2 regions of the Methylobacterium sp. E-046 genome follow, and region 2 is predicted to be linked to the other one. Evidence: riboswitches for the same ligand, from Rfam matches in the RefSeq annotation. Region 2 holds a riboswitch; the other holds the start of a gene.
What was found. Region 2 has a riboswitch for thiamine pyrophosphate ahead of thiO (glycine oxidase ThiO). Riboswitches for the same ligand answer to the same signal wherever they lie in the genome.
Positions count from the first base shown of each region.

Region 1: linked by a shared signal. The riboswitch ahead of thiC (phosphomethylpyrimidine synthase ThiC) and the one ahead of thiO (glycine oxidase ThiO) in region 2 are both predicted to bind thiamine pyrophosphate.

Region 1 covers NZ_JAKSYP010000090.1:138,325-146,996, forward strand. The annotation lists gene MKK82_RS07940 (transglycosylase domain-containing protein) at 1-540, opposite strand, end outside; gene MKK82_RS07945 (ATP-dependent helicase) at 1,235-1,627, opposite strand; gene MKK82_RS07950 (pilus assembly protein PilZ) at 2,160-2,405, shown strand; gene MKK82_RS07955 (acyltransferase family protein) at 2,415-3,485, opposite strand; gene MKK82_RS07960 (HNH endonuclease) at 3,609-3,983, opposite strand; gene MKK82_RS07965 (alpha/beta hydrolase) at 4,009-4,839, opposite strand; TPP riboswitch at 4,938-5,043, shown strand; gene thiC (phosphomethylpyrimidine synthase ThiC) at 5,115-7,001, shown strand; gene MKK82_RS07975 (hypothetical protein) at 7,324-7,656, shown strand; gene MKK82_RS07980 (class II glutamine amidotransferase) at 7,666-8,490, opposite strand; gene MKK82_RS07985 (N-acetylglutaminylglutamine amidotransferase) at 8,612-8,672, opposite strand, start outside.
Region 2 covers NZ_JAKSYP010000073.1:95,822-104,493, forward strand. The annotation lists gene MKK82_RS05075 (thiazole synthase) at 1-43, opposite strand, end outside; gene thiS (sulfur carrier protein ThiS) at 46-258, opposite strand; gene thiO (glycine oxidase ThiO) at 255-1,478, opposite strand; TPP riboswitch at 1,544-1,672, opposite strand; gene MKK82_RS05090 (TIGR02281 family clan AA aspartic protease) at 1,847-2,377, shown strand; gene MKK82_RS05095 (adenylate/guanylate cyclase domain-containing protein) at 2,384-3,643, opposite strand; gene rpoD (RNA polymerase sigma factor RpoD) at 3,723-5,711, opposite strand; gene dnaG (DNA primase) at 5,910-7,799, opposite strand; gene MKK82_RS05110 (GatB/YqeY domain-containing protein) at 7,913-8,374, opposite strand; gene carA (glutamine-hydrolyzing carbamoyl-phosphate synthase small subunit) at 8,567-8,672, shown strand, end outside.

The sequences.
Region 1 (8,672 bases), on a different contig from region 2:
GCGCCGGGTCAGGTTCTGGCCGATGGCCCGCAGGATACCGACCGGGTCGACACCGAAATGCTGGTAGAACCGCCGGTCCTCGATCGCCACGAAGGCCCGCGGCAGGTAGGGCGGAAGCTCCTTGATCGAGACCACCCGGCCGCCGGTCTCGCCGCGGTTGGCGAGCAGCGAGCCGTCGCTCGCCAGGATGGCGATGTTGGGCGGACGCTTCGGCACCGCGAGCTGGTCGATCGGCGGCAACTGGGAGGCGTGATACGCGATCAGACCGGCCAGCCCGATGACGCCCCAGAGGCCGAGCACCACGGTCGCGTAGGTGAGCCGGCCGAGCCAGGAGCGGCGACGCCGGCCGCGGCCCGGCGCTTTCGAGCGGCCTGTCGCCTTGGTCGGCTGGCGCGATGTCCCGCCCGATCGCTTCGCCACGCGGTCTCCTGTCCCGGGACGGTCGTCGCGGGACAGGCGCAGATCGAGTTCGCCGCGATCCCGCGCGCGCCCTTCGGGCACGTCGAAGTTCGGCTCAATCCTGCCTCGACCCTTGGCCATGCATCCCGTCTTCGAATGATCCGAACCGGCCCGTCTCTTCTGCGGTGCGGAACGGTTTCCGCACGTCAAATGCGGCGGTTTCGCGCTGCGGACGGAAATGACCCGTGGGTCAGCACCGCCGGCCCACCCTTTCGAATCCGTTTGTGACCGCAGCGCGGTAACGGTGGGGGAGAAGGGTGGCCATTCGGTTAAGGCTACCGGCGACCCAGGCGGTACCGGGGCTCAGCCAGATCCTGAGCCGACCGCCGGACCGGGAGGAGGTCGGTTCGCCGTCAGGCCGCATCGGTCGGGAGCGGATGTCGCGCCGGCTACCGCTTCCAGCCCGGTATCGCCGCTGGCAGGATCGGTTGCGCAGTCCGACAGCGGCCGCTCCGCCGCCTCAGCGGCACCGGCTCGTCGCGACGGCCTCCGCGCAGACGGCATCTGACATCCCTCGGTATCCGGAGACGGCGTTCAGGGCCGTCGGAGCGGGTCCCCTCGGCGGGGAGGCTTGCGCTCGCGCGCCGAGATGCCGACCGCCGACGGAAGGTTCGGCTGAACGTCGATGGATGGGTGACACCGCACCGGAGCGGATCGTGCAGCCAGCGCCCGGTGTGAATCTTCGCGAGCGACCCCAGCGCCTCGGTCGACACCACCCCTTCGGCAGCGGTGGTGAAGCTCCGCGGAAGGTCCCGCGTCGCCACCCTGGAGCGCGTCAGCGTCGGCTCTCCGGCGCCGCCTCCGCCGGTAGCGGGGCCCCGAGGACATGCCGGGCTTCCTCGAGCAACACCTGATGCCGGGCGGCTTGCGGACCGGCATCCGGCGTCTCCCGGCCGAGGCGGGCGATCCGCGACAGGAACAGGCGGCGGCGCAATCCGAACCGGCCGACGCTGGCCGCGAACGCCCGCAGGACCAATCGGACCGCCTCCGTCCGCTCCCGCTCCCGTACGAGCTCGTCCTTCAAGGCCGCTTCCCGCCGGAGCGCGTCCTCCAGGTCGCCACGGACGGCGTCGCGGCGCGCCTGGTCCATGCGCGCGGCGTCCAGCTGGATCCGGCATTCCTGCAGGGCGCTGAGCAGCAAGAGCTCCTGCGCGGACGCGTCCCTCATGAAGGTCTCCTCAGAGCGCCGATCTCCGGTGATCCCGCGGCGGGTCCGATGATCGTCGCAGCATCGCCGGCACCCGGCAGGCCGATGGGACGCCATAGCGAGCGAGGCGCTCGGCCGGAAGCCGTCAACCCGATTATGCGGCCGCGCCGCGACGAGCCAGGGGGATTCTCGAACGAGCGTGGACCGGTTGGCGCAGCCCTCGGCGCCTCGACGAGGGAGAGGGCCCGATCGCACCGCCCCCACCGCGCACCTGCCGGCGCCATACGCCGCATCGAGCGGGCCGCATGCGGGAGCGCGACGTCGGCACGAACCGTGGCCGAAGCTCCAGTCGCCGTGAGGTTCGCGCACCGACCGAACGCAGAAGACTACGGACCGTCCGGTTGTGGCCGGCGCGGCGAACCGGGCGATTATTGATCTCGAAACCCGCAGGCAATTCAGAGGCGGTATTCAGCCTGTTAACCGCCATCCGGCATCGTCCCGCCGTGCCGGGTCCGGCTCCGCGGGCTCGCGGATCCGATGGATGGAGGGGCTGATGACGGAGAATCGCCGCGGCGCTTTCCGAAAGAACGCCTTCACGTTCGGCACGCTGCTGCTCGCCTGCGGCGAGGTCGGCTGCCTCGTCTGGGACGCGACCGAGACGGGCGCCCAGATCGAGGTGGCGGAGGACCAAGCCGTGCCCGATCGCTTCCCGCTGCGCCTGACCGAGAACAGCGATCCGCGGCTAGCTTCCGTGGCGTGGCGGCGGGACCGCCGGATCGGCATCGCCTTCGAGGGCTGACGCGCCGGCTCAGGTCACCTGCAGTGCCGGTCGCCCCCGCACGCCCGGTTCCGCCAGCCGGAACCGGGCGGGGCGGACGAACAGCAGCGCGAGCGGCGTGTTGCGCACCATCCGCTCCAGAATCAGTGGAAGCAGCACGGCTGCCGCCATGACGGTCACGCTCGCCAAGCCAACATCTGCGATCGCGCCGGTGCCGACGAGATATCCCCGCATCGCGGCCATCGGCAACGAGAAGGCCAGATAGATCACGATCGAGCGCTGGCCGCAGACCCGGATCGCCTCCGCGATCGGACCGCCCGCCCGGGTGATCAGCGCCGCCCCGACGACGATGGCCAGGGCCCCCGCCGCGCCGAGGGCGAGGCTTACCAGGGGCAGGCTCGCCAGCGTCGGATAGGCCGGATGGCTCGACGGCGTGAGGGCGAGCCAGCCCTCCACCGTGGCCCAGGCGGCGAGGCCGCAGAGGGCGAGGCCGACCCGGGCACGGGCGGCGTCCGCCAGCGCGAAGATGCGGTCCGCGAAGAGGTAGCCGGCGACGAAGTAGACGTAGCGGGCGCAGAATTCCTCGATGAGGGTCGAGTCGCTGCGGAGATCGGCGATCTGCAGCAGCGCCGCGCCGGCCAGCAGCACCGCCGCGGGGACGCGGCGGAGCGCCTTCGTCACCACCGAGAACACCGCCAGCAGGTAGATGAACCACAGGCTCGAATAGGGCTCGATCAGGGCATGCGCGAGGTGCCCGGCGAATGCCGCAAACCCGTCGTTGCCGGCGATTTTCCCGTACCGGGCGGCCGACTGGATCACGAGCCAGAGCAGGTAGAAGTACGCGAAGTGCACGACGCGGCGGTCGGAGAACAGCCGCCAGTCCCGGTCGATTACGCGGCCCATGAACAGGCCGGACAGCAGGAAGAAATCCGGGATCCGGAACGGCTTCGCGAAGGCGACTACAGGGTGCAGGAAGCCCTCTCCGCCCATGGCCTCCCCGGTGCCGATGACCGAGTGCATCATGACGACCAGCAGGATGCAGATGCCCTTCGCGACATCGACCCAGGCCAGCCGGCCCGCCGTTCCACCTGCCTGCCCCATCGATCCAGCCCCCGCGACCGGACCATCCTGCATCGACAAGGTTGACGGGTTCCCGCCGCGCGGCCGGCGACCTCTGGACGTGCCCAACACCCGGTAAACGCGGTCGGCTTGGTGGGCAGGCCGTCAGGTTCGCCGCTTCGCCGCACGCCGGTCGCGCGTCATGCGTGTTGCCGCATGGAAGTCGTCGGGCTTGCCCCGGACCCACGCGAGGAACCGGGTGATCTCAGGATCCATGCGCAGGGCCGCCACGTCGGCGAGACGCTTGGCGATTTCGGCCTCGCTGTAGCGCGCATGGATGGCGGAATGGCAGATCTGGTGCAGCCGTACCGTCCCACCGTGGGTCCCCCCCTTCAGCTTCGGCGTCAGGTGATGGAGGCTGGAGCGGGCGCGCGCTGGGATCGGCCGCTCGCAGAGCGGGCAGATCGGATCGACGCGTGCCTCTGCCGCGATCGCTTCGGGATCATCGGCGCTCCAGCGCCGCGAGCGCCGGCCGACCATCCGCCTCCTCCTCGCGTTCCTGCCGCTACGGTACCACCTGCTTTGCGCGCACGCGGACCGGACCGACCGACCCGCCGAACAGCGCCTCGGCCTCTCGATCCCGGACGCCCAGAATGGACACGTGATCGCCCGCGACCGGATCGAACCGTGCCCGGGCTCCCGCCGCACGCGCGAGGGCCAGAGCGAGCTTGGCCGGGACCACCGCGTCGTCGCGGCCCTGGACGATCAGGACGGGGCCGGTTCCGGCGCGGATGCGCCGATCGGAGCGATAGGTGTCGCGCAGGAGCCAGGCCGGGACCAGCGGGGCATGCAGCCGCACCACGTGGGTCATCGAGTCGAAGGGCGCCTCTAGGTAAAGCCCGAGGGCCGGGACGCGCTCGGCGACGGCGATCGCCACGGCGGCGCCCAGGGAATGGCCGTGCAGCAGGATCGGCGCCCCCGGGGCGCGCTCCGCGGCGGCGGCGACGGCCGCCAGACCGTCCCGGATCAGGCCCTCCTCGCTCGGCTGGCCGGTCGAACCCGGATAGCCCCGGTAGGCCGGTGCCAGAACCCCCCAACCGGCCGCCGCCCAGGGTTCGCCGGTGAAGCGGGCCGCGTGCGGTTCGGGGCGTGAGCCGTTGCCGTGGAAGGTCACGACGACGCCGCGGCCCGGGGCCGGCGGCCGCCAGAGGGCATGCAACCGCTCGCGGTCCGCGGTGATCAGGGTGATCGGGGCGACGCCCTCTGGCGTGGGTAGAAGCACCGGCGTCCGGTAGGCGCCCGGGTAGAGGAAGCGGCGCTGATTGAACGCCAGCGCGGCCAGCGACACACCGTAGAGGAGGAGGACCGCGAGGCCGAAGCCGATCAGGAGACGCATATCGGGCAGGGGACGGCGACCGGGCGACGGATGTATCGGATCTGTCCTCTACGGTTCGGGCCCTGCATTGACAAAGGCTTCTCCGGGCCCGAGTCTGGAACCGTTCCGAGGGGGGCCCCGCAGGGGGCTGAGATTGGGCACGTGGCCCTGACCCTTGAACCTGATCCGGCTCATACCGGCGGAGGGACGGGAACCTGCGGTCGCGCGTCGCGCGGCCGGCTCTCATCTCAACCATCGCGTGGACCGGACCGCTCCAGAACGAGGAGAGGCCCACGATGAACGCACCCGTTCTCCCGAAGGACGTGAAAGGCAGCCCCGAGGCCGTGACCACCGGCCCGGTCACCGGATCGCGCAAAGTCTACGCGAGCCCCGCCGGCAGGCCGGATATCCGCGTGCCCTACCGCGAGATCGCCCTGTCCGATCCGAAGGAGCCGCCGGTCCGGGTGTACGATCCGTCGGGCCCCTACACGGAGACCGACGCGCGCGTCGACCTCAGCGCCGGCCTGCCTGGCGTGCGCGAGGCCTGGCTCGCGGGACGCGGCTACGCGGCCGTCGAGCCCCGGGCGGTCAAGCCGGAGGATAACGGTTTCGCGGGCGACAAGCTCGTGGCGCCCTGCCCGGCCGAGCGCACGATCCGCAAGGCTGCCGACGGCCAGATGGTCACGCAGTACGAGTTCGCCCGCGCCGGGATCATCACCGAGGAGATGATCTACGTCGCCCACCGCGAGAACGCCTGCCGCGAGGCCATGCTGGAGGGCGCGGAGGCCGTGCTCGCCGACGGCCAAAGCTTCGGCGCCTCGGTCCCGCCCTTCATCACCCCCGACTTCGTCCGCGACGAGATCGCCCGCGGCCGGGCGATCATCCCGGCCAACATCAACCACACCGAGCTGGAGCCGATGGCGATCGGCCGGAACTTCCTGGTCAAGATTAACGCCAACATCGGCAACTCGGCCGTCACCTCCTCGGCGGCCGAAGAGGTCGAGAAGCTGGTCTGGTCGATCCGCTGGGGCGCCGACACGGTCATGGACCTGTCCACCGGCCGCAACATCCACAACATCCGCTCGTGGATCATCCGCAACAGCCCGGTCCCGATCGGCACGGTGCCGATCTACCAGGCGCTGGAGAAGGTCGGCGGCGATCCGCTCAAGCTCGACTGGGAAGTCTTCAAGGACACGCTCATCGAGCAGGCCGAGCAGGGGATCGACTACTTCACCATCCATGCCGGCGTGCGCCTCGCCCACGTGCCTCTGACCGCCCGGCGAGTCACCGGCATCGTCTCGCGCGGCGGCTCGATCATGGCCCGCTGGTGCCTCGCCGGGCACCGGGAATCGTTCCTCTACGAGCGGTTCGACGAGATCTGCGACATCATGCGCGCCTACGACGTGTCGTTCTCGCTGGGCGACGGCCTGCGGCCGGGCTCGATCGCCGATGCCAACGACGCCGCGCAGTTCGGCGAGTTGGAGACGCTGGGCGAACTGACCAAGGTCGCCTGGGACAAGGGTTGCCAGGTGATGATCGAGGGCCCCGGCCACGTGCCGATGCACAAGATCAAGGTCAACATGGAGAAGCAGCTGAAGGAGTGCGGCGAGGCGCCGTTCTACACCCTCGGCCCGCTGACGACCGACATCGCCCCCGGCTACGACCACATCACGTCGGGCATCGGCGCCGCCATGATCGGCTGGTTCGGCACCGCGATGCTCTGCTACGTCACCCCGAAGGAGCATCTCGGCCTGCCCGACCGGGACGACGTGAAGACCGGGGTGATCACCTACAAGATCGCCGCCCACGCCGCCGACCTCGCCAAGGGCCACCCCGCCGCGCAGCTGCGCGACGACGCGCTCAGCCGCGCCCGGTTCGACTTCCGCTGGGAGGACCAGTTCAACCTCGGGCTCGATCCCGATACGGCCCGCCGCTACCACGACGAGACGCTGCCGAAGGATGCCCACAAGGTCGCGCATTTCTGCTCGATGTGCGGTCCGAAATTCTGCTCGATGAAGATCACGCAGGATCTCCGCGCCGAGGTGCTGGCGATGGAGGTGGCCGGTGAGGTCGTGGGCGCGTCGCCCGCGATGTCCAAGGCCGAGGCCGAGGCCGGCATGCGGGCGAAGTCGCAGGAGTTCCTGGCCGAAGGCGGCAAGCTCTACGTCGACGCCGCGGAGTGACACGACGTCGGGCCCGGGTCCTCGCGGATCCGGGCCCGAGACCTGCCGCCGAGGCCCTCTCTCTGCCGTCGTGACCGGCGGAAACCCAGGATTCGCTGGCGTGCGAGACATCGTGGGCGCGGCTGCCTCCACGGTTCCGCTTTGCAGCCCGCTTGATGGATCGGCGCGGATAACAGCGGGCTTTTGTTCACGCCCGGTAACCGGATGTTCATCGCGTGTCCGGACCGGACGCCGCATTCGGTGGACGAGCGGTTCCCTTTAAGGAACGCTTAGGCAGGCCCTCCGCTCAATCCTTCGATCATAGGATCGCAGGAGATCAGCCATGGAGATCCGCCCGCTCACCAATCCGACGCCGGGGCCGCTGGGCCTGGACGCGCTCGGCGCGACCGCCGCCCCCGCGGTCACGCAGGAGGCGCCCGAGTCCGCCTCGTCTCCGCTCGAGCCGGCGGTGAAACTCGACATCGAAACGACCGGAAGCAAGGCGCGCTACATCCGCGACCTGGACACGAGCACGATCGTCTTCCAGGTGATGGATCCCGCGTCCGGCACCGTTCTGGAGCAGTTGCCGAGCGAGACGGCCCTGCGCAATCGCGCCTACGATCCCGCGCGCGGCGCGCACGGATCGCAGCCCGGCAGTCTGTCCCGGGTGGCCTGAGCCGCGCCCTCAGGCCCGCAGCCGGCGGATGGCGGCCTCCGGTCCGGTTTGCCCGAGACCGAACCGGGTCAGTGAGTGAACCTCCACCGGCGCGTTCCGCCGCGCGACCACGACGCTGTTCTCCGCGACGGGCGTCCACGTCCCGTGGTCGCGATCCAAGGGCTCGGACGCGATGACCACGCCCCCCTCCGAGGCGCGGTAGTAAAGGGAGTTGGCCCTGTCGTTGGCCGCGTAGCGGAAGGCGTAGAGATCCCGCCCGTCGGCGAGCGCGGCCGTGAACCGGAACGGATGCTCGCCCGCCAGTTCGGTGAGCCGCGCCAGGGCACGGGCCGTCGCCTCCATCGGGTCGCGAGGCGGCGTGCTCCCCATCAGCCCGCAGCCGAGCAACCCGAGGAACATCGCCTCGGAATCCGTCGTCCCGGCGCGGGACGGGTAGAGTTCATCCGGGATCATCGCCTCGACCGGCCGACGCAGACGGTTCCAGTCGCCGATATAGCCGTTGTGCATGAACAGCCACGGCCCGCACGCGAACGGATGGCAGTTCGGCCGGGTGATCGACGTCCCCGTGGCGGCGCGCACATGCGCGAAGAACAGGTGCGAGTGGAGGTGGCGGCACAGGTAGCGCAGATTGTCGTCCGACCAGGCGGGCTGAACCTCGCGGTAGCGGCCGGGTTCGGGATGGTCGCCGTACCAGCCCAGCCCGAATCCATCGCCGTTCGTGGCTGCGGTCGATTCCAGCGCCTGGATGCTCTGCGAGACGAGGCTGTGGGACGGCTCGGTGACGTAGTGCTCCAGCGGGATGGTGCGTCCCGCATAGGCGATCCAGCGGCACATCGACGGGCTTCTCCGGGTGGCGGTCCCGGGTCTGATCCGGGACGATCATGGGCAAAGCGCGGCACCTTGAGCGCCGCATCGATCACGATCCCTCGCGAGAGCCGTGCCGCGGCCGCGGCCGTCAGACGCCGTGGGTCTGGAGCCAGCTCTCCAGCAGGGCGACCTGCCAGAGCTTCGAGTTG
Region 2 (8,672 bases):
CCTCCCCGCTCTCGGGATGCAGCGGCGTGACGGTGTGGTCCATGTTCAACCTCCCTGCATGGCGCGGACGATCTCGACGCGGTCCCCGTCCGCGACCGGGGTCTCGCCCCAATCCCGGCGGCGCAGCACCCGGCCGTTCAGCGCGATGGCGACGCCCTGCGGACTCTCGATGCCGCTCTCCTCCGCCTCCGCGCGGAACAGCGCGTCCACGGTCTCGGCGGCGCACTCGCGCGGTTCACCGTTGACGAAGAGCTTCATGCCGAGGCCCTCCGGGGCTCCGGTCGGTCGAACCGCGCCAGGGTGAAGGGCTGGGCGACCTTCGGCAGCGCGCCGCCCGTCACGAGGTCGGCGACCGCGTCGGCGGTGACGGGGGCAAGAAGGAAGCCGTTTCGATGATGGCCCGTGGCGGCGACCAGACCGGGGGCGAGCACGTCCAGGATCGGCGCGTCGTCGTCCGAGGTGGGACGGTAGCCGCTCCAAACGGCTGCCACCTCCATCTCCTCGATGCCCGGAAGCACCCGGCGCGCGCCCTCCAGCAATGCGTAGAGGCCTCCCGCGGTGACGCCCGGCCGGAAGCCGCAATCCTCCACGGTGGCGCCGACGATGAGCTGGCCGTCGCTCTTCGGAGCCATGTGGACCTGCTCGGTCCAGATCATCCGCCCGAGGGTGCCGGTGTGTGCGGTCGTCTTCAAAGCGAGCGACTGGCCCTTCAGGGGCCGGACCGGCAGGGCGAGGTTCTCGGGCAGCAGGCCGCCCTCCCCGCTCCAGGCGCCGGAAGCCAGGATGACGGTGTCGGCCGCGACGCTGCCGTCTCCGACCCTCACCCCGGTGACGCGGCCCCCCGACCAGTCCAGGCTGGTGACCGGAGTCCGTTCCGCCAGGACGACCCCGGCCCGACGGCAGGCCTCGGTGAGGGCGTCCATGACCAGTCGGGGATCGACCTGATGGTCCAGCGGGCAATGGATTCCGGCGGTGACCGCGGGGCGCAGTCCCGGTTCCAGCCGCCGGATTTCGCCGCCGGGCAGCCAGGTGGCGTCGAGGCCCGATCGACGCTGCAGGTCGTAGCGGAAGCGCAGACGCTCGACTTCATCGCGGCCGACCGCCAGCACCAATGTCCCGTCGGGTCTATAGTCGATGGCCCGGCCGGTTTCGGCCTCGAGGGCGTCGCGGAAGGCAGGCCACCGGCGGAGCGACTCCAGGGCGAGCGGCAGCAGCGGATCGGAGCCGGGCTCGTGCTCGGCGGCCGGGGCGAGCATGCCGGTGGCTGCGAGGCTCGCGCCCGCCCCGATCGTCTCACGCTCCAGCACGGTCACGGCGCGGCCCGCCCGGGCGAGGCGCCACGCGATCGACAGGCCGATCAGGCCACCGCCCACGACGGCGACGTCGGTCCGCGCCGGAAGGCGCGCCGGCACGGCGGTGCCGTCCGGACTGCGCCGGCGGCCGATCGGTGAAGCGGGGCGGTCGAGGGGCACGGGCATCTCCGCGTATTGCCGTCGCGGAGAGCGGGCCGTGCGCTTCTGTGAGAAGCTGCGGCCTGCCCTCCCGGGCGGCCACGGTCCAATCCCTACGCCGGTATGAGCCGGATCAGGTTCGAAGGATTTCCGCGCCGCAGGTCCTGACGGACGTGCCAGCGGTTTCTCAGCCCCTTGCCGGGGATCTCCCTGGAACGGAGACAGATTTGGTCGTCCGCGGTGTCCGGGTCAACCCCGCCGCCCGCCGGCCCTTCGCCCGGGATGGACATTCACCGATCGCAGTCACCGCTCGGATACCAAGCCGACCGGAATCCGGCCGGCCGTCGCCGCGTCGGGCGCACCCGCCACCAACCCTTCAGGGATCCTCCTCCACGATGAATCCGATTGTTCGGATCGAGGCGGGAAGCGTGCGCACATTCGTGGTCGTCTGCACGATCGGTTTCCTGTCCGTCACCGCCTTTCAGAAGCTGCGCGAGCGGCTACGTCCGGACCCGACGGTGGCGGTCGCCGCCGCGCCTCCGGCGGACGGGATGGTGGCGGGCGTGGCGCTCCAGGCCGGCCGCAACGGCCATTTCTTCGTGAACGCCCTGATGGATGGCCGCGCGCTGCCGATGATGGTGGATACCGGCGCGAGCTCCTGTGCGTTCTCGGAAGAGGATGCCGATCGCATCGGCATTCGGGTCGCGCCCGGCGATTTCAGCCGCGTCTGGAACACCGCCAACGGCACGGTCCGCGTGGCGCCGATCCGGATCGGCCTGATGCAGATCGGGTCCATCACCGTCCGCGACGTGGAGGCGGTGGTGATCCCCCGGGGCCGTCTCGGCACGAGCCTGCTCGGCATGTCGTTCCTGAGACGCCTGCGCGATTTCAGCGTCAGCGGCGCGACGATGACGCTGCGGGGCTGACGGCGCTCAGCTCGGCTTGCGCGGCCGCAGGAATTTCGGCCTGAACACCGCCATGGGCTCGTCGAAGCCGTCGAGCCGGTGCTCACCCAGAGCGACCGGATCGCCCCAGAGGAAGTCTACGAACGGCTTCGACATCAGCAGCGGCTCGCCGAGGATTCGGTTGAGCTGCGCGAGGCGGCTCGCGAGGTTCACGTCGCGGCCGATCACCGTGAAGTCGAGCCGAGAGCCCGACCCGACATTGCCGTAGGCCGCCTCGCCGTGATGCAGGGCGATGCCGGCGGCCACCGGCACCGGGAATTGGTGCAGGGCGTTGGCCTCGTCGAGGGCCGCCAGGGCGTGCTGGGCCGCCGTCAGCGCCCCCTTGGCGGCGCCACCCAGATCGTCGCCGGACTCGCGGAAGATCGCCAGCAGGCCGTCGCCGAGATACTTGAGCACCTCGCCGCCCTCCCGCTCGATCGGCGGCACCAGGCAATCGAAGAACACGTTGAGCAGGCCCACCACCTCCTCCGGTGTCATGTCGGCGGAGGTGCGGGTGTAGTCGCGCATGTCGGCGAACAGGATCGCCGAGCGGATCCGCGTGACCTGTCCCCGGCGAATGTCCCCCGCCAGGATCGCCCGATGCGGCTCGTCGCCGACGTAGAGCCGCAGGACGTGGTCGAGCTGCTTGTTCAGGACGCGCATCTCCGCCACCGCGGCGAGGGCCGGCATGACGAAGCGCAGAATGGCGATGTCGTCGTCGCCGAAACCCTCCGGCGCGCGGGTGGCGAACGTGATGCCGTTCTTGGTGCCGTTGGTGAAGAACAGCGGCGCCACGACGTAGTGGGTGTAGCCGCCGGCCTTCAGGTCCGGAACGATCGCGTAGGCATCGTCCGGCGTCTCTGCGAGGTCGAGGATCAGCCACTCCCCGGTCTCGTGGACCGTGTGGAACGGGCTGTTGAGATAGGCATCCGTCGAGCGGGCGCCGTGCGGGAACAGCCGCACGGAGGTGCCGCCGTCCCGGGTCCAGATCCGGCCGACCCCGGCATATTCCGAGTGCAGCGTGTCGATGGCCGTGGAGGCCCGGTCGATCGGCACGCCGACGGCGATCAGCCGCTCGGCGAGGCCGGCGAGCATCTCCTCGGCGTTGGGCATCCGGGCGCCCTCGCCGAGGAGCCAGTCACGGATGCCCACGGAGGGCTGCAGCGAGCCGAAAGGCACATCATCGGCCTCCGAGCCGTCCGCGAAGGCCGTCGGCGCTCCAGTCGATGGCGGGCGGCGTTCGAGCATGGCGCCAGAGTGGATGCCGCGCGGCGCCGTGGCAACGCGGTTGACGGAGAAGCGTCGCGGCCGAGGCCGCGACGGGGGCTCAATTGTCCAGGAAGCTCCGGAGCTTCCGGCTGCGCGACGGGTGTTTCAGCTTGCGCAGGGCCTTCGCCTCGATCTGACGGATACGCTCGCGGGTCACCGAGAACTGCTGACCGACCTCCTCGAGGGTGTGGTCGGTGTTCATGCCGATGCCGAAGCGCATGCGGAGCACGCGCTCCTCGCGGGGTGTTAGCGAGGCGAGTACCCGCGTCGTCGTCTCACGTAGGTTCGACTGGATCGCCGCGTCGATCGGCAGGACGACGTTCTTGTCCTCGATGAAGTCGCCGAGGTGGCTGTCCTCCTCGTCGCCGATGGGCGTCTCGAGGGAGATCGGCTCCTTGGCGATCTTCAGGACCTTTCGGACCTTCTCCAGCGGCATGGCCAGTTTCTCGGCCAGCTCCTCCGGGGTCGGCTCCCGGCCGATCTCGTGCAGCATCTGGCGCGAGGTGCGGACGATCTTGTTGATCGTCTCGATCATGTGGACCGGGATGCGGATGGTGCGGGCCTGATCGGCGATCGAGCGGGTGATCGCCTGGCGGATCCACCATGTCGCGTAGGTCGAGAACTTGTAGCCACGCCGATACTCGAACTTGTCGACTGCCTTCATCAAGCCGATGTTGCCTTCCTGGATCAGGTCCAGGAACTGAAGGCCGCGGTTCGTGTACTTCTTGGCGATGGAGATCACGAGGCGCAGGTTGGCCTCGATCATCTCCTTCTTGGCCTGGCGGGCCTCGCGCTCGCCCTTCTGGACCATGTTGACGATGCGGCGGTACTCGCCGATCTCCAGGCCCGTCTCGGACGCGAGATCGAGGATCTGCGCGCGCAACTCGGTGACCTGCCGCGAGCCCTTCTCGACGAGGTTCTTCCAGCCCTTGCCGCCCAGCGTGCCGACGCGCTCCATCCAGTTCGGATCGAGCTCGTAGCCCTGGTAGTGGCGCAGGAACTCGTCGCGGGCCACGCCGTGGCTCTCGGCGTAGCGCATCAGCCGGCCCTCGTGGCCGATCAGCTGCTTGTTGATCGAGTAGAGCTGACCGACCAGCGCCTCGATGCGGTTGTTGTTCAGCGACAGCGACTTCACGTCGGCGACGACGGTGTCCTTCAGCTCGATCTGCTTCTGGTCCTGCGCCGCCGTGTTCTTCTCGCCCGCGGCCTTGCGCTCGGTGCCCTCGGTCTGGGACTTGCGCAGCTTGCGATAGTTCGCGGCGATCGCGTCGAAGGTCTCGAGGACCCGCGGCTTGATCTCGGCTTCCATCGCGGCGAGCGAGACGTTGTTCTCGAGATCGTCCTCGTCGTCGCCCCCCTCCGGCGGAGCCGGCGACTCGCCGTCCTCGGACCCGTCCTCGCCCTCGCCGTCGGCGATCTGCGGCGCGTTCTTGCCGTCGGGGCCCGCGTAGGTCGCCTCAAGATCGATGATGTCGCGCAGGAGGACCTTGCCCTCGACGAGCTCGTCCCGCCAGATGATGATCGCCTGGAAGGTCAGAGGGCTCTCGCAGAGCCCGGCGATCATCGCCTCGCGGCCGGCCTCGATGCGCTTGGCGATGGCGATCTCGCCCTCGCGGGACAGGAGCTCCACCGAGCCCATCTCGCGCAGGTACATGCGCACCGGATCGTCGGTGCGGTCGGTCGGCTCCTTGGTGGTGGCGGCGACCGTCACGGCGCGCGCGGGCGCGACCTCGGCGACCTCGCCGCCCTCAGCCTCCTCTTCCTCCCCCTCGGCGGCCTTCTCGCCGGCAGCCTCGTCGGTCTCCTCGGCCTCGACGACGTTGATGCCCATTTCGGAAAGCTGCGATAGCACGTCCTCGAGCTGGTCCGGATCGGACTGGCCCTCGGGCAGAACCTCGTTGACCTCCTCGTAGGTCACGTAGCCGCGCTTCTTGGCGAGCTTCACCATCCGCTTGACCGAAGCATCCGTCAGGTCGAGGAGCGGCCCGTCGGTCTGCTGCTCGGGGGCAGCGTCCGTCTCGTCCCGTTCCGTTGCCTTCGTCGCCATGATCAGCCTATTGTTTCGCACGCGGCGCGCTGCGGAGGCCGTGAAGAGGCCGGTCCACGCCGTCGGCGCCGCTGTATGAGATCGGTGTCGGATCGCTCCGGGCACCGTGAGTCGTCGGTTTCCGTATGCAAGCCTGAGGCTTGACCGATTGTTAACTATGGCAGGGCTTTCCCCTCCGCCACCGCCATGGCACAGCCATCACGCGGCCGTCGAGTCGCTCGACACCGGCACGTCGGCCTCAGCCTCGGCGGCGATGACGGTTTCCAGCCTCGCCTTCACTTCGCAGAGCCAGGCCCAACCGGAATCGGTCGGATCGTTCTCAAATGCCTGCCGTGCTTCGCGAAGTTCGCTATGTAGCGCTCCTGCCTGCTGGTGCAAGATCATCGCTTGTCTGAGCGCGTCTGCACGCAGAGCGGGATCAGCGTGCGGCGCCAGCGTCGTACGGTCCCGCGACCGGGCAAGCGCGAGGATTCTGTCGGCTGCGGCAGCGAGACCGGTGCGGCTGATGCGGTTCTGCAACACCTCCAGTGAAGCGTGCTCGTCCTCCGCGGCGCAGGACAACAACACCGACACGAGCGCCCGCGCATCGGGATCCTCGAAGTCGAGGTCGGCGATCTCCTCGCCGAATTCCGCGAACATCTCGGGATGCGCCAGCAAGGTGCCGACGATCACGGCTTCTCGTACCGGCGCGGCGCCCGTGAAGCCTGCCGACGCGGTCACCGACGGGCTCGGGCTGCCGGTGATGCGCGGCGAGACCACCTCCCCCGGCCGGACGAAGCGCGGCCGGCCGCGCGGTCCCGGCGCGGCGGTGCGCGTGCCCCGGGGCGAAAGGCCGCGAAGGCGCTCCTCGATCTCGTCGCGGTAGTAGCGCCGCACGGTCTCGTCGCGGATCGTGGCGACGGTGGTGCGCAGTGTCTGAGTCAGGCCGGCGCGCCGCTCCGGCGTATCGACCGGCCCGGCCTCGACGGCACGCCGCCAGAGCAGCTCGGAGAGGGGCAGAGCCGCCGCCAGGACCTGGTCGATCGCCCCGGGGCCCCCGGAGCGCAGCAGGTCGTCGGGATCCTGGCCGCCGGGCAGGAGCGCGATCCGGAGAGACCGGCCCGGTTCGAGGAGCGGCAGCGCGATGTCGAGGGCGCGAAAGGCAGCTCTCTGGCCGGCCTTGTCGCCATCGAAGCACAGGATCGGCTCGTCGGCGTGGCGCCAGAGAAGGGCGAGTTGGTCCTCGGTCAGCGCCGTGCCGAGTGGCGCCACCGTCTCGGGATGCCCGGCGAGCGTCATGGCGATGACGTCGACGTAACCCTCGACCGCGATGATCGAGCTTCGCTCGTGCGCCGCCTTGCGGGCGCCGTGAAGGTTGTAGAGCGTGCGGCCCTTGTGGAAGAGCGGGGTCTCGGGCGAGTTCAGGTACTTGGCCCGAACTTCCTTGGCGAGCGCCCGGCCACCGAAGGCCACCACCCGGCCCCGGGTATCGGTGATCGGGAACATCACCCGATCACGGAAATAATCGTACGGGACCGACACGCCCTCCCCGGCGGCGAGAAGGCCCAACTCGACCATCAGCGCCTTCTCGACGCCCTTGCCGGCCAGATAATCGCGCAGGGCGTAGCGCTCGTTCGGCGCGTAGCCGAGGCGGAACCGCTGCTGAACGTCCCGGCCGAGGGCGCGGCGTTCGAGGTAGGCGCGCGCCTCGCTGCCCTGCCCGGATTGCAGCCGCTCCTCGAACCATCGGGCCGCCATCTCCATCACCTCGATGGCCCCGGCGCGCTTGGTCTCGGATTCCCGATGGTCCTCGGTCTGAGCGGGCAGGCTGACGCCGGCCTCCCCCGCCAGTCGCTCGACCGCCTCGGGGAAGCTCAGCCCTTCCGTCTCCATCAGGAAGGTGAAGATGTCGCCGTGCTTGGAGGAGGAGAAGCAGTGATAGAACTGCTTCTGGTCGTTCACGTAGAAGGATGGCGTCTTCTCGGCGTTGAACGGGGACAGGCCCCGCCACTCGCGTCCGGCCTTCTTCAGCTGCACGCGCCGTCCGACCACCGATGAGGCCGGCAGGCGGGCGCGGATCTCTTCCAGGATGTGGGGCGGGTAGCGCACGGGGCCTGGGTGGGTTGCCTGAACCCGCTTCTATAGCGCGTCGAAGCCGGCGGAGTCCCCCGCCGGCCGGGAAGCCGGCAGAGGATTACGGGGAGAGGCCTGTCAGAAGCGGATCAGGCCTTGGCGGCGAGCGCCGCCTTCACCAGCCCGCTCGCCTTGCCGAAGTCCATCCGGCCCGCGAAGGCACCCTTCAGGGCACTGATCACCTTGCCCATGTCCTTCGGCCCGGCGGCGCCGGTCTCAAGGATCGCCGCCTCGACGGCTGCCTTCGTCTCGCTCTCGTCCATCTGCTTGGGCAGGAAGCCCTCGATGATGGCGATCTCGGCGCGCTCGGTTGCGGCAAGCTCCGGGCGTCCGCCCTGCTCGTAGACGGTGGCCGATTCGTTGCGCTGCTTGATCATCTTCTGGAGCAGCGACAGGATTTCCTCGTCGGATGTCGGCTCCTTGCCGAGGCCCCTTGCCTCGATGTCCTTGTCCTTGAGGGCGGCCTGGATCATCCGCACGGTGGCGAGCTTGTCCTTGTCGCCGGCCTTCATGGCCTCCTTCATCTCGGTTGTTAAGCGCGCGCGGAGCATCTTTATGGGCCTTCCAACGGTCGAAACAGGGGGCTGGCCTGCGATTTGCGGGTGTTGAGCCCTGCGGTTTGAGGAGCCACATTGACCCCATCGCGGGCCGCTCGCTAAGAGCGCCACACACGATCATGCCGCAAGCCGAGAGCGTCGCAACCCGACGCCCGCCTTCGGCCGGACATAAGCGAGACTCACCCGATGCTGCAAGACGCCGCGCATGCCCCCGAGGCTCGGGCTCCGGAACCCTGGGCCGAGCCGGTCGCGACGGCCCTGCTGGTTCTGGCCGACGGTACCATCCTGGAGG